3 linked regions of the Glaciimonas sp. PCH181 genome follow. The protein of the gene in region 2 interacts with the protein of the main gene of each other region in a pairwise test. Links are inferred from orthologs where the notes say so. Each region holds a gene or a part of one and is shown on either strand. Other genes may lie near its edges.

Region 1 (4,536 bases), 570 kb from region 2 along the record:
ATAAAACCCAACAATTTCGCCTTGTCGCACAGAAAAACTAATATCATCGAATTCAGTTGGATGACAAAAGTTTTCTACTTCCAGCAAAGTCGGGCCGAGCGTAATTTCGACCTTTGGAAATACCTGATGAATCGCCCGCCCCACCATCAGCGATACCAAATCCAACTCCGTGATATCCGACAGCGCGCCCGTCGCCACAAAATGACCATCGCGCAGCACTGTATAACTATCGGCAACGGCAAATATCTCATCAAATTTATGTGAAATAAAAATCACCGCCGTACCGGCAGCACGCAGCTGGCCGATGATGCGATACAGCTCATGGATTTCGCGTTGCGACAATGATGCGGTCGGCTCATCCATGATCACCACGCGGGCGTTTTGCGACAGCGCACGCGCGATTTCAACAAAATGACGTTGCGCTACGCTGAGGTCTTTGACCTTGGCGCGCACCGGCAGCGACACTTCTAGCCGGGCAAATAATTTTTCTGCCTCGGCTTCAATAAAGGCCCAGTCGATGCGCGGTGGAAAACCGCGTTGCGGCTGGCGACCGATGTAGATATTTTCGGCTACCGTCAGCTCATCGAACATGACGGTTTCTTGATGGACGGCGGTAATCCCAGCCTGCATAGCAGCTTGCGGGCTGGCAAAAGAAACCTGTTTTCCCGCCATATAAATGGTGCCGCCATCCGCCTGATAAATGCCGGTCAGTGTCTTCACCAATGTCGATTTTCCTGCACCGTTTTCGCCAATCAATGCCATCACTTCACCGGCGTGAACCGTCAAGTGAACATCATCCAGCGCGATGACGCCCTGAAAACGTTTACAGATGCCAGACAGCGTCAATGCCGGGGGAGAATCTTGGGAAATGCTGGGCGCGGTAGGCTGGGACATGGTGGTTTTAGAAGCAATGATGATGGGCAAAAGTTAGGCAGTCACAGGCTGACCCGTGCGGAAATAACCTGCTATGGCGGCGCGATGGCTGCAAAAAATAAAGGTACAACGCTGGCTTGCAGAGAACCCACTTCAGCGTTATCGCCAGTGTTCTCTGCAAGAGTGCTGCATTTAAAGTATTAAATCGCTCTAAATCGCGTCTTAGAAAATTTTCGCAAACTTATCGACGTTATCCTTGTTGTACGTAAACGGTGGCGCTAATGCCGCTTCACCATCAGCATCCAATGTGATCTTGCCCATCCGTCCTACCGCGACGCTTTCACCCGCTTTGCCAGTCGCCTTGCCCTTGACGAATTCATGCGCTGCGTAAGTCACGGCGTAACCCAGATCAATCGGATTCCAGATAGCAAAGCTTTTCACCGCGCCGCTCTTCACGTGCCCCGCCATTTCAGAAGGCAAGCCCAGACCGGTGACATAGACCTTGCCGACCAGATGTTCATCCACCACCGCTTTGCTGGCGGCGTTGATGCCGACTGTGGTCGGTGCAATGATGACTTTCAGGTTTGGATTGCTGCGCAACAGGCCGATTGCTTCGCGATAACTTTTATCGGATTGATCGTCGCCGTACACTGTCGCCACCAATTTCATCTTCGAAAATTCTGGCTTCAGCAACGCCTTCTTCATTTCACCGATCCAGATATTCTGATTGGTCGCTTGCGCAGTCGCAGACAAAATCGCCACCTCTCCAGTACCGGAAATCGCATCCGACGCCATCTGAATTTGTTTCAGCCCAATCAGTTGCGCATTAGAAGGATTGAGTTGCATCAATCGACCTTCTTTGGCAATGCCGCTATCGAACGACAGTACTTTAATGCCACGCTGCATCGCTTTTTTGGTAATCGGCACTAATGCATTTGCATCATTTGCCGAGATCACAATCGCGCTCACTTTTTGACTAATCAACGAATTAATGATTTCGATCTGGCCTTCTGCGGTCGGTGTGGTCGGGCCGGTATAAATCACATCGACATCGCCAAGCTCTTTCGCCGCTTCCTTCGCGCCTTGATGGGCAGCATCGAAAAAGCCATTACCCAGGCTTTTCACCACCATCGCAATTTTCATTTTTTCAGCCGCTTGTGCGCTGCTCACCAGGCCGCCGATCATGCTGACGGTCAATGCTGCGAGCAATATTTTTTGTAGTTTCATTGCGGTGTCTCCTTAGGGAATGCGACCGTAGAGCGAATGCCCCACAGCCTTGTTAAAAGGTGTGGTGTTACCTGTCTTTGGGTAGCGTTTCCGGCGCGACCGCGATCACTTTTACGCCAGCTTGCTCAAGCATCTGCACCGCCGCATCCGATACGCCTGTGTCGGTAATCACGCAAGAAACGCGATTCAGGCCACACAAAATCAGACCGGCTTTCTTCGCAAACTTTGCACTGTCGACCAGCACAATTAATTCTTCTGCCTGACTGATCAAGCGCTTTTCGGCCTGAATCAACAAGGGATCGGCCTCCATCAAACCCAGCATCGATAGGCCGAACACGCCCATGAACATCTTGGCGGCGTAATGGTGTTGTGTAATGTCATTGTCGAAGGGGCTGAGAATCACGTTTTGCTCGCGATATACCGTGCCGCCGGGCAGGATGATTTCATTCTCGCTAGACATCAACAAACGCTCTGCCATCATGAAAGAATTGGTCAGAATTTTCAGGCGCTTTTCAGCCAGAAACTCCACCATCATGTAGGTCGTTGTACCGCCATTGATGATGATCGTTTCGCCATCCGCGCACATGCTGCTGGCCTGTCTGGCGATGGCGCGTTTTTGCGTCGCATTGCGTTCGATATTGTTTTGGAAGGTTTCGCCGGTGAGCGTAAAGGTGCGTTTTTTTTGCTGCAAATTTTCTGCACCGCCGCGGGTCCGAATCAGCAGATTGCGCTCAGCCAGCCAGGCTATATCGCGTCGCACCGTCGCCGGTGAGGCATTAAGCCAATCGACCATTTGCTCCACACTCGCCGTAGTGTGTTCAGCCAGTAACTTAAGCAAGCCCTTACGGCGCTTGTGATTCACCACGCATTCACCATGTTTTGTCTCCTCGTTGGATCATCTCTTCGGATTGCTGCACATGCCTGCAATCCTTGTCGGACGACCTCTATATCGGTAAAACAGACTAAGCATTTGAGAAAGAGAAGTCAATCATCAATCAATCAACTCGATGATTATTTGCGCTGCAATCAAATAGCTGATCGCAGACTGATCAACATGATGATTATTTGCATTTCGGTCAGCGTTTTGACCGTATTCGGATTGACACTCATTGCTGGCTGCTTTCTACTTGTCAAGCTTCCTCAAAGCTGCGAGGCCATCGCATCCGATGCCGCCAGCGCCAGCCGAAGACTGATCGCAACTGATCAAAGATGATCCGAACTGAGCAAAATGGCTTTAGAAATCGATAACGGAGACTGTATGACAATAATAATTGACACCAAACAAGAACCCATCAACTCGCTGTGGGATGATGCCGTTGCTGCCAGATTAAGTGAGCCAGAGTTATTGCTATACCGCTCTAACCTGCTGGGTTCGGACATGCGCATTACCAATTTCGGTGGCGGCAATACCTCAGCCAAGATCGATATGACCGACAACCTGACCGGCGAGCAAGTCGAAGTTCTGTGGGTCAAAGGTTCCGGCGGCGATCTCGGCAGCATCAAGATAGATGGCTTTTCGACACTGTATATGGACAAGCTGCAATCGCTGAAAAAACGTTATCGCGGATTAGCGCTAGAAGATGAAATGGTCGCGTATCTGCCGCATTGCACCTTCAACCTGAACCCGCGTGCGGCCAGCATCGATACGCCATTGCACGCCTATATTGATCGCAAACACGTCGATCATATGCATCCAGACGCGGTGATCGCGATTGCTGCCTGCGCCAACAGCGAAGCGCTGACGCAGAAAGTATTTGAAGGCGATCTGGGCTGGTTGCCGTGGCAACGTCCCGGCTACGATCTGGGACTGAAACTGGAAGCCCTGTCAAAAGCGCAACCGCAATTAAAGGGCATCATCCTCGAAGGTCACGGCCTGTTTACCTGGGGCGACACTGCCAAATCCTGCTATGAAATCACATTGATGATTATCAAACGCGCAGAAGACTGGATAGCAGCGAATAGCCGTCAACCAGCCTTTGGCGGCAGCAAATTCACGCCGCTGCCCGCGCCAGAACGTGCGGCGCTGGCTGCCCGTCTGATGCCGCTGTTACGTGGAAAAATCAGCAAAGATGAATATAAACTGGGCCATTTCGACGATAGCGCCACGGTGCTCGATTTCGTTTGCAGCGCCGACTTACTGCCGCTGGCCGCATTAGGCACATCTTGCCCGGATCACTTTCTGCGCACAAAAATTCGTCCGTTCGTCATCGATTTCGATCCCGCCAATCCAGATTTTGATCGCCTGATCGCCGTTCTGGACGATGCGCTCAGCGCTTATCGTGCCGACTACATCGCCTATCACACCCGCTGCAAACGCGACAACAGCCCCGCCGTGCGCGATGCCAATCCGATCATTTATCTGATTCCCGGCGTCGGCATGCTGTCGTTTGCCAAGGACAAAGCAACTGCGCGGATTGCGGGCGAATTCTATGTCAA
Region 2 (4,640 bases):
ATCTGAAGTCTGTACCGCAACCGCCAACGTGAACGAGAAATACAGAAAATCCCAGTAATCCGGATTCTTTTCCTCATCAGGAAAACGCAACGGCAGCTTATCCTCATCCGCGCTGTAAAACAGCCGGGCGTAATGCAACGTGAACATGGTTGCGACTAAAAACCATGAGCCGAGCACGGTCAGTCCGGTGAATAAATAGCGAACTTCTTTCGGGCCCGGCAAAAAATCCTTCGCCTGAGACAACCCAAAAACGACCGCGACGATGCTTGAACTCGCGGCGATGCAAATCAACACCAAAATCGTGGTGTCGTTCTCATCCTCGATGGCGGCGCGGCATTTTACTTGCTCCGATCCTGCCCGCACCATCATCCACCAGACGGTAATCAGATAACCCCAAACCCCGGCATTCCAGCTAATTAACCCACGCGTAATCGGCGATCCGTGCGGCTGTAAGGCCCAAATGACGATGCCGAAGATGAAAGCGATGACCAGACGCGGATGGGTATGGAAAAGCAGATTTTTAAGACTATAAAAAAAACGTAAGCTCATGCTGAGACCTTAAAAAATGGAGATTTCACACTTTTGCAAAGGAGTTAATCCGACAATCATTGCATCGGTTGGCAATTGTAGCGGCTTGGCTGCGGGTACGCTCTTGAGTTTTGAGCAGCTCATATAGATATAAAACAACTGCAACGTAGTTGTCATTAATCAATTAAGAGATCGGACGTTCATTCCGCGTTGGCTAAAAGTGTCACCGCCAAGGGCAATTCGGCATTGTAGGAAAATAAAAAGAAAAGTAAAAAATATCCACTCTTGAAAAATCAACTAACCACCCCTATACTTAGCACTCGTTAGGTGAGAGTGCTAACAATCTCCCTGGCCTAGTCACTTTTTCTGTGCGGCGCATCGTAAAAGCCAAACTAATCGGTGCAGTCTTGTTTGCTGCGATGTTGCTGCAAAAATCATAACTTGTTGAATTTGAAGGAGTCACACATGAATCTTCGTCCTTTGCATGATCGCGTCATCGTTAAACGTCTCGACATCGAAACTAAAACCGCATCAGGTATCGTTCTGCCAGAGGCAGCAGCTGAAAAACCGGATCAAGGTGAAGTTCTGGCCATCGGTAACGGCAAAATTTTGGAAGACGGCAAAGTACGTCCATTGGCAGTTAAAGTCGGCGATCGCGTTTTGTTCGGCAAATATGCTGGTCAAGTTGTGAAGATCGAAGGCGAAGAACTGCTGGTAATGCGCGAAGAAGATTTGTTCGCCGTCGTCGAAAGCAAGTAATTCATTGTGCATTGTGTAGGCAGGTTGAAGCGATTCGGCAAGATGCGATAGCGCGTTTAACCAAGTTTTAAGCTGATCTACACATCATATTCAACCGTATTCAGGAGAATAAACATGGCAGCAAAGCAAGTAATTTTTGGTGATGACGCACGCGCTAAGATCGTCAACGGCGTTAACGTGTTGGCAAATGCAGTTAAAGTCACTCTGGGCCCTAAAGGCCGTAACGTCGTTCTGGAGCGCAGCTTCGGTGCCCCTACCGTTACTAAAGACGGTGTTTCAGTTGCGAAAGAAATCGAACTGAAAGACAAGCTGGAAAACATGGGTGCGCAACTGGTTAAAGAAGTTGCTTCCAAAACGTCAGACAACGCTGGTGACGGTACAACTACTGCAACAGTATTGGCTCAAGCAATCGTGCGCGAAGGCTTCAAATACGTTGCTGCTGGTTTCAACCCAACTGACCTGAAGCGCGGTATCGACAAAGCTGTTGTCGCCATCGTTGCAGAAATCAAAAACCTGGCTAAACCAACGACAACAAGCAAAGAAATCGCGCAAGTCGGTTCGATTTCAGCTAACTCCGACACCGATATCGGTGAAATCATTGCCAAGGCAATGGACAAAGTCGGTAAAGAAGGTGTTATCACAGTTGAAGACGGCAAATCACTGGAAAACGAACTAGACATCGTTGAAGGTATGCAATTTGACCGTGGCTATCTGTCACCGTACTTCATCAACAACCAAGAAAAACAAGTTGTTGCTCTGGAACAGCCTTATGTTCTGTTGTTCGACAAAAAAATCTCTAACATCCGTGACCTTCTTCCGGTATTGGAGCAAGTCGCTAAGTCGGGCCGTCCACTGCTGATCATCGCAGAAGACGTCGAAGGCGAAGCACTGGCAACTCTGGTTGTCAACAACATCCGCGGTATCCTGAAAACTGCTGCTGTTAAAGCACCAGGCTTTGGCGATCGTCGTAAAGCTATGTTGGAAGACATCGCTATCCTGACCGGTGGTCAAGTGATTGCAGAAGAAGTCGGCCTGACACTGGAAAAAGTGACTCTGGCAGAACTCGGTCAAGCACAACGTATCGAAATCAGCAAAGAAAACACCATCATCATCGATGGCGCTGGCGAAGCAATCTCGATCGAAGGACGCGTTAAACAAATCCGCGCTCAAATCGAAGAAGCAAGCTCAGACTACGACCGTGAAAAATTGCAAGAACGTGTCGCTAAGTTGGCTGGCGGTGTTGCTCTGATCAAAGTCGGTGCAGCTACCGAAGTTGAAATGAAAGAAAAGAAAGCACGCGTTGAAGATGCATTGCACGCTACTCGCGCTGCAGTCGAAGAAGGCGTAGTTCCTGGCGGCGGCGTGGCTTTCCTGCGCGCACGTGCAAACGTCAAGGACCTGAAAGGCGACAACGCCGATCAAGAAGCTGGTATCAAAATCGTGCTGCGCGCGATTGAAGAGCCACTGCGTCAAATCGTATTCAACGCAGGCGATGAGCCATCGGTTGTCATCAATGCAGTTCTGGCTGGCACTGGTAACTACGGTTACAACGCTGCCAACGGTACTTACGGTGACTTGGTTGAGCTGGGTGTTCTTGATCCAGCAAAAGTTACACGTTCAGCACTGCAAAATGCAGCTTCGGTTGCTGGCCTGATCCTGACTACTGACGCAATGATCGCTGAATTGCCAGAAGACGGCAAATCAGCTGGCGGCATGGGCGGCGGTATGGGTGGTATGGGCGGCATGGGTGGCATGGACGGCATGATGTAATGTGAGATTGATCTTCGACAACTGTATCTAGCGGCGCAATCTTGTGGCCTGCGATGCTCACCGTACATGCTACGGCTGCGCTTCTCGGCCACAATCTTCCACCGCTAGATACGATTCTCAACGATCACACAGAGTTGGCTGATATTTCTTCTTTCGTTTTTTGAGGATGTATTGGTTGATTAATAAAAAGCCCACAGTGATGTGGGCTTTTTATTGTCTGAATGAAAAGTACAGACGCTCTAATTTTAAAAAAGGGAAAACCGTCGTCAATACGTGCCTGAAGGCGCGAAATCCCTTTTCAAAATAGAACACGTATTAGCAGATTATATGGATGAAGGAGTCGCAGTCAGGCGCTCCCGTGGCCTATCCGCCCTTGCAGCTTGCACGACGTTCTGGCTATGTGAAACTCGCGGGCGCTTTCGCATCTCCACTCAACAACATGAAAAGAGAATATCGATTTCATGAGAAAGCGTGGGTGTCTTCATGAAAACGAAAATGCCGCGCAAAAAATAGATTTAACTACAAGATAAATCTTATATAGAAAACGGTTATAACCCTATACCAAAAAGATACTTTCCCCGAGTACAAAATCCTTATAAAATAAGCACTTACAAAAAAATTATATTGGCGGCAGATTGTCGGAGTCAGAGACAGTCGGCTGCCTTTTTTTATGCTGAAATGATAAAAATTCAAGCAGTTACCCAGCGGTTCGAGGGGGCTAATGGTCCGGTGGATGCGGTACGCAACGTTGATCTGACGATTAACAAGGGCGAAATCTTCGGCATTATTGGTCGCAGCGGCGCTGGCAAAAGTACGTTAGTGCGCACGCTTAATCTTCTCAACCGCCCTACTTCGGGCAAGATCATCGTTGATGGCAAAGATTTGACAGCACTGAGTGCCGATCAATTGCGCGCAGCGCGGCGTGAAATCGGTATGATTTTTCAGCACTTTAATTTGTTGTCGTCACGCACTGTCTACGACAATATCGCACTGCCGCTGGAACTGACAGGGATGTCGAAAAGCGACATCAGCAAAAAAGTCACACCGTTGCTAGAGCTAGTCGGCCTGACTGCGCTGAAAGATCGCTATCCGGCTCAAATCAGTGGCGGCCAGAAGCAGCGCGTGGGAATTGCGCGCGCGCTTGCCAATGCGCCTAAAGTATTACTATCGGACGAGGCCACATCGGCACTTGACCCTGAAACGACGCGGTCGATTTTAGAACTGCTGCGCAAAATCAATCAAGAACTAGGCCTGACCATCGTCCTTATCACGCATCAAATGGAAGTGATCAAAATGATCTGCGACCGGATGGCCGTTATGGAAGCCGGGGAAGTGATCGAATACGGTCAGGTAATCGATATCTTCCGCGCCCCCAAACATCCGGTGACCCGCTCAATGATTGGCGATGTTATCGCACAAGATTTGCCTGCCGGCGTCTTGCAGCGCTTGCGCACACGACTGGCGGGTAGCGATGCTGGCGATGGCACCGACCATTTGTTCCGCCTGGCATTTACGGGCGACAGCGTTAATCAACCGCTGCTATCCGAAGTTGTGCGTAAATTCAATTTGGATTTCAGTATTTT
Region 3 (4,477 bases), on a different replicon or contig from region 2:
TAACGCGGCAAAACCGCGTTAGTCGTCCTATTTAGAAGCGCCGTCGTCCGCTTTAGGATCATCGTCTTTGCCAGGTCCATCAATCTGACTTTGACGGCGCTGCGTGTAGGCGTCACGCACAAATTCATATTTATCCAGCGCGGCCTCCTCAAGCAATGTCCCTGCATCCAGCAAGTTAGCACGCTTGTCGATCAGGCGTACGACTGTACCTGTATTACGCCAACGCACAGGATATTTGTAAGTCCAGACATCGCCGTAAAGATCCACCGGAAACGCCGCTGTATCACGCACATTTGATGGACCAAACAACGGCAACACAACGTAAGGACCGGGACTAACACCCCACTTGCCCAGCGTTTGACCAAAATCCTTGTTCTTTTTTTGCAATCCCGCTGCCGAGCTGACATCGAGCAAACCGCCAAGGCCGAAAGTTGTATTAACAGCCACGCGCATCACTGCCGTCGTACCGTCTACACCACTGCCTTGTAAATAGCCGTTAACCGCGCTCCAGACATCGCCCAGATTACCAAAAAAGTTATTTATGCCGGTCTGCACGAAAGAGGGCAGCCAGTCTCTATACGCCGTCGCAACCGGTTTTAACGCAACTTGATCGAGTTTGTCATTAAACGTAAAAACCGCACGATTAAAACCCTCCAGCGGATCTTGCGGATTGCTGGCGCCACCAGTGGTCGCGCAACCACTCAATGCCGCGACTAGTGCTAAGGCGCTAATGCGCGTGGTTGTAATCATTGTGAACTATCCTTTCCGTCCGCCGCCTTACTATAGATAAGCTGACTGATCAGATTCTCCAGCACGATGGCAGATTGTGTCATTTTAATACTTTCACCAGCGACCAAATATTTGTCATCGCCGCCCGCTTCCAAACCGATATATTGTTCGCCCAATAACCCCGCGGTCAAAATCTTGGCTGAGCTATCTTTAGGGAATTTATAACGATCGTCCATATTCAACGTCACGACCGCCTGAAAATTCTTGTCATCGAAATTAATTGCGCCGACCCGGCCGACCACTACGCCAGCACTTTTCACTGGTGCGCGGGGCTTCAGGCCGCCGATGTTATCAAACTTGGTAATGATGGGATAAACGCCCTGAAACGATGCTCCGCCCAAATTACCGGCCTTAAACGCCAGAAATACGAGCGCAAGTGCGCCGAGCACTACAAATAAGCCTACCCATACATCTACAGATTTTTGTTGCATATTGTTCACCTTAAAAATGCAAAGCGAAGCATCTTGAAACATCTATCACGCCTCGACATACTGCCATAGGCAAGAATAAAAAGCCTCAGTCTTCACCGAATGTGTTGCCAGTCAATCAAATAACAAGACTGCACCTGGAATGACGTTTAATTAAACATCAGCGCCGTTAACAAGAAGTCTAGCGCCAGTACCGAAAGCGAAGCGATTACAACGGTACGCGTCGTCGCCCGCGCCACACCTTCCGGCGTTGGTTTGGCCTCATAGCCCTGATACAGCGCTACGAAGGTGACCGCGATACCGAACACAATACTTTTCAGGACACCGTTAGCAATATCCTGCCAAAAGTCGACACCTGCCTGCATTTGCGACCAGAACGCGCCTTCATCCACACCAATTAACTGCACGCCCACGACATAACCACCCAGAATACCTAGCGCACTGAATACAGCGGCCAGCAATGGCATAGCAATAATACCGGCCCAGAAACGCGGCGCAATGACGCGCTGCAGCGGATCAACCGCCATCATTTCCATCGCTGCCAATTGTTCCCCAGCCTTCATCAATCCGATCTCGGCGGTCAGCGAAGTACCTGCGCGCCCGGCAAACAACAACGCCGTCACGACCGGACCCAGCTCGCGCACCAACGACAATGCGACCAGCAAACCCAAGGCTTGTTCCGAGCCATATTTGTTCAGTGTGTAATAACCCTGCAAACCCAACACGAAACCGACAAACAGGCCAGACACACCAATGATGATCATCGAATAATTACCGATGAAATGAATTTGGTCGGTAATTAAACGCGGCCGCTTTATCAAGCCGCCCGATGCGCCTAAAATCGCAAAAAAAGTTCTTGTTGTCCTGCCAATGCCGCTAATAGTGTCACGCACACTCTGACCGATCGAACCAAAAAATCTCGCTATCATGGTCGTGCCTTTACACCGGGATCAAGCCCCAGATCGGCCGCGAACGACTTACCCGGATAATGGAAAGGCACAGGCCCATCGGCTTCTGCATGGACGAATTGCTTGACGTAAGGGTCGCTCGATACCCGCATTTCGGCAGGCGTACCGTGCGCCACAATCTCACCCTGCGATAGGAAATAAACGTAATCCGCAATCGCAAACGACTCGTCTACATCATGCGACACCACGATTGAGGTCGATCCCAGCGCATCATTTAATTTACGAATTAAATTGGCAGTGACGCGCATTGAGATCGGATCCAGACCCGCAAATGGTTCGTCATACATCACCAGCGCGGGGTCCAGCGCGACGGCACGCGCCAGTGCAACACGGCGCGCCATCCCACCTGAAACCTCGGACGGTTTGAGTTGTGCTGCATTGCGCAGACCAACGGCTTGCAACTTCATCAACACCAAATTATTCAATAGTTCAGGTGGCAAATCGGTATGTTCACGCAACGGAAAAGCAACGTTCTCATACACCGTCAAATCGGTAAATAGCGCGCCGTTCTGAAACAGCATGCCCATCTTGCGGCGCATCGCATACAACGCTGCCGTTTTTAGTGTGCCAACCACCTCGCCGTCCACCGCAACCGTTCCGCTCTGCGCCAGTAACTGGCCACCAATCAAGCGCAAAATTGTGGTTTTCCCCGACCCGGAACCGCCCATAATCGCGATAACTTTTCCGCGTGGGAAGTCCATGTTGAGCGACGAAAGAATCGTCCGCGCACCATAGCTAAATTTCAAATCACGGATTTCGACAATATTACCCACAAAGTCCACCGAATAGATCAAAGGCGACATTGTAGTGCACTTGCAACAATTCTTCTCGCATTAGCCGCATAAGCTGTCACATGAGAGCAACGAATAGAGGACTACTTCAAAAACCTCAGGCGCTCAAAAGAAGGCCGATACGATCGATCAGAAACCCTTTTTAGCATCAGAAAATGAAAAAAAAAACGCCAAAAATTGACGATAAAAGTCATTTTAAGATGTAAAAAGGCTTTGACTTAATTTTTGTAAATCTTTGTTAAGTAAACAAAAAGCAGCTTCGCATAAAATACGAAACTGCTTTTCTAACAACATCCGACTTCACATCTATCGCTGCAATTTATACAACGAAAATTGCTCAGCCAAATATGTGCGACCTTTTAATTAACGCGGCAATACCGAAGCACCCATCAAAAACTCATCGACTGCGCGGGCGCACTGACGACCTTCACGGATCGCCCACACCACCAACGATTGTCCGCGACGCATGTCACCGGCAGCGAACACTTTATCGACCGAGGTTTTATAACAGCCATCGCCATCGGTAGTCGCTTTAGCATTGCCGCGAGCATCCTTATCCACGCCAAACGCTTCCAACACTTGCGCAACAGGCGATACAAAGCCCATTGCTAAAAACACCAGATCCGCTTTCATTTCGAACTCGGAATTCGGCACTTCCTGCATTTTGCCGTCTTTCCACTCGACCCGCGCTGCGATCAGTTTCTCGACTCTGCCATTTTTGCCTTCCAGGCGCTTGGTCGCCACGGCCCAATCGCGCTCACAGCCTTCTTCATGCGAAGAAGAGGTGCGCAATTTGATTGGCCAATACGGCCAGACCAGCGGCTTGTTTTCTTGCTCTGGCGGCTCTGGCATCAACTCAAACTGCGATACCGAAATAGCGCCCTGACGATTAGACGTACCAACGCAATCCGAACCAGTATCGCCACCGCCGATGACAATCACGTTTTTGCTACCCGCCAGAATTTGATCTTTGACCTTGTCGCCAGCATTGATCTTGTTTTGTTGTGGCAGGAAATCCATGGCGAAATGCACGCCCTTCAATTCCCGGCCTGGCACTGGCAAATCACGCGGTTGTTCTGCGCCGCCAGCGATCACGACGGCATCAAACTCCGCCTTCAACTCTTCGGGCGAAACGGTCTTCTTAGACCAATTATTGACATTCGCAGGGAAATCTTTGCCGACCAGTACGCCGGTGCGGAAAGTCACGCCTTCCGCTTCCATTTGCTCTACACGACGGTCGATGTGATTTTTTTCCATTTTGAAATCAGGGATACCGTAGCGCAGCAAACCGCCGACACGATCGCTTTTCTCAAACACGGTGACATCGTGGCCAATCCGCGCCAATTGTTGCGCTGCGGCCAATCCGGCAGGACCGGAACCGACTACCGCCACTTTTTTACCCGTCTTGATCAATGCCGGTTGCGGCACAACCCAACCATTTTCCCAACCTTTGTCGATGATGAAATGCTCAATCGATTTGATCCCGACCGGATCGTCATTA

What was found.
Region 1: the proteins of groL (region 2) and C7W93_RS17575 interact in binary tests that used the Escherichia coli proteins (3 or more experiments, as listed by UniProt). The link is inferred for Glaciimonas sp. PCH181 from one-to-one orthologs.
Region 3: the proteins of groL (region 2) and C7W93_RS23660 interact in binary tests that used the Escherichia coli proteins (3 or more experiments, as listed by UniProt). The link is inferred for Glaciimonas sp. PCH181 from one-to-one orthologs.

Annotation. Positions count from the first base shown.
Region 1 is NZ_PYFP01000002.1:973,914-978,449, forward strand. The notes cover bases 1,066-3,929. They hold C7W93_RS17575 (DeoR/GlpR family DNA-binding transcription regulator), read right to left. Parts: upstream 2,963-3,929; coding sequence 2,168-2,962; downstream 1,066-2,167. Other genes in these bases: rhaS (rhamnose ABC transporter substrate-binding protein), read right to left, coding at 1,096-2,100; C7W93_RS17580 (bifunctional rhamnulose-1-phosphate aldolase/short-chain dehydrogenase), read left to right, coding at 3,359-3,929. Outside these bases: C7W93_RS17565 (sugar ABC transporter ATP-binding protein), read right to left, coding at 1-894; more of C7W93_RS17580, read left to right, coding at 3,930-4,536. UniProt on the Escherichia coli protein: Represses ulaG and the ulaABCDEF operon. Two ulaR binding sites have been identified in each promoter.
Region 2 is NZ_PYFP01000002.1:401,821-406,460, forward strand. Bases 762-3,729 are described here. They hold groL (chaperonin GroEL), read left to right. Parts: upstream 762-1,401; coding sequence 1,402-3,057; downstream 3,058-3,729. Other genes in these bases: groES (co-chaperone GroES), read left to right, coding at 994-1,287. Outside these bases: C7W93_RS14845 (DUF1345 domain-containing protein), read right to left, coding at 1-549; C7W93_RS14860 (methionine ABC transporter ATP-binding protein), read left to right, coding at 3,736-4,640.
Region 3 is NZ_PYFP01000006.1:108,515-112,991, forward strand. The notes cover bases 1,066-3,870. They hold C7W93_RS23660 (ABC transporter ATP-binding protein), read right to left. Parts: upstream 2,989-3,870; coding sequence 2,143-2,988; downstream 1,066-2,142. Other genes in these bases: mlaD (outer membrane lipid asymmetry maintenance protein MlaD), read right to left, coding at 1,066-1,220; mlaE (lipid asymmetry maintenance ABC transporter permease subunit MlaE), read right to left, coding at 1,367-2,146; C7W93_RS23665 (glutamate synthase subunit beta), read right to left, coding at 3,340-3,870. Also shown: C7W93_RS23645 (VacJ family lipoprotein), read right to left, coding at 28-750; more of mlaD, read right to left, coding at 747-1,065; more of C7W93_RS23665, read right to left, coding at 3,871-4,477. UniProt on the Escherichia coli protein: Part of the ABC transporter complex MlaFEDB, which is involved in a phospholipid transport pathway that maintains lipid asymmetry in the outer membrane by retrograde trafficking of phospholipids from the outer membrane to the inner membrane.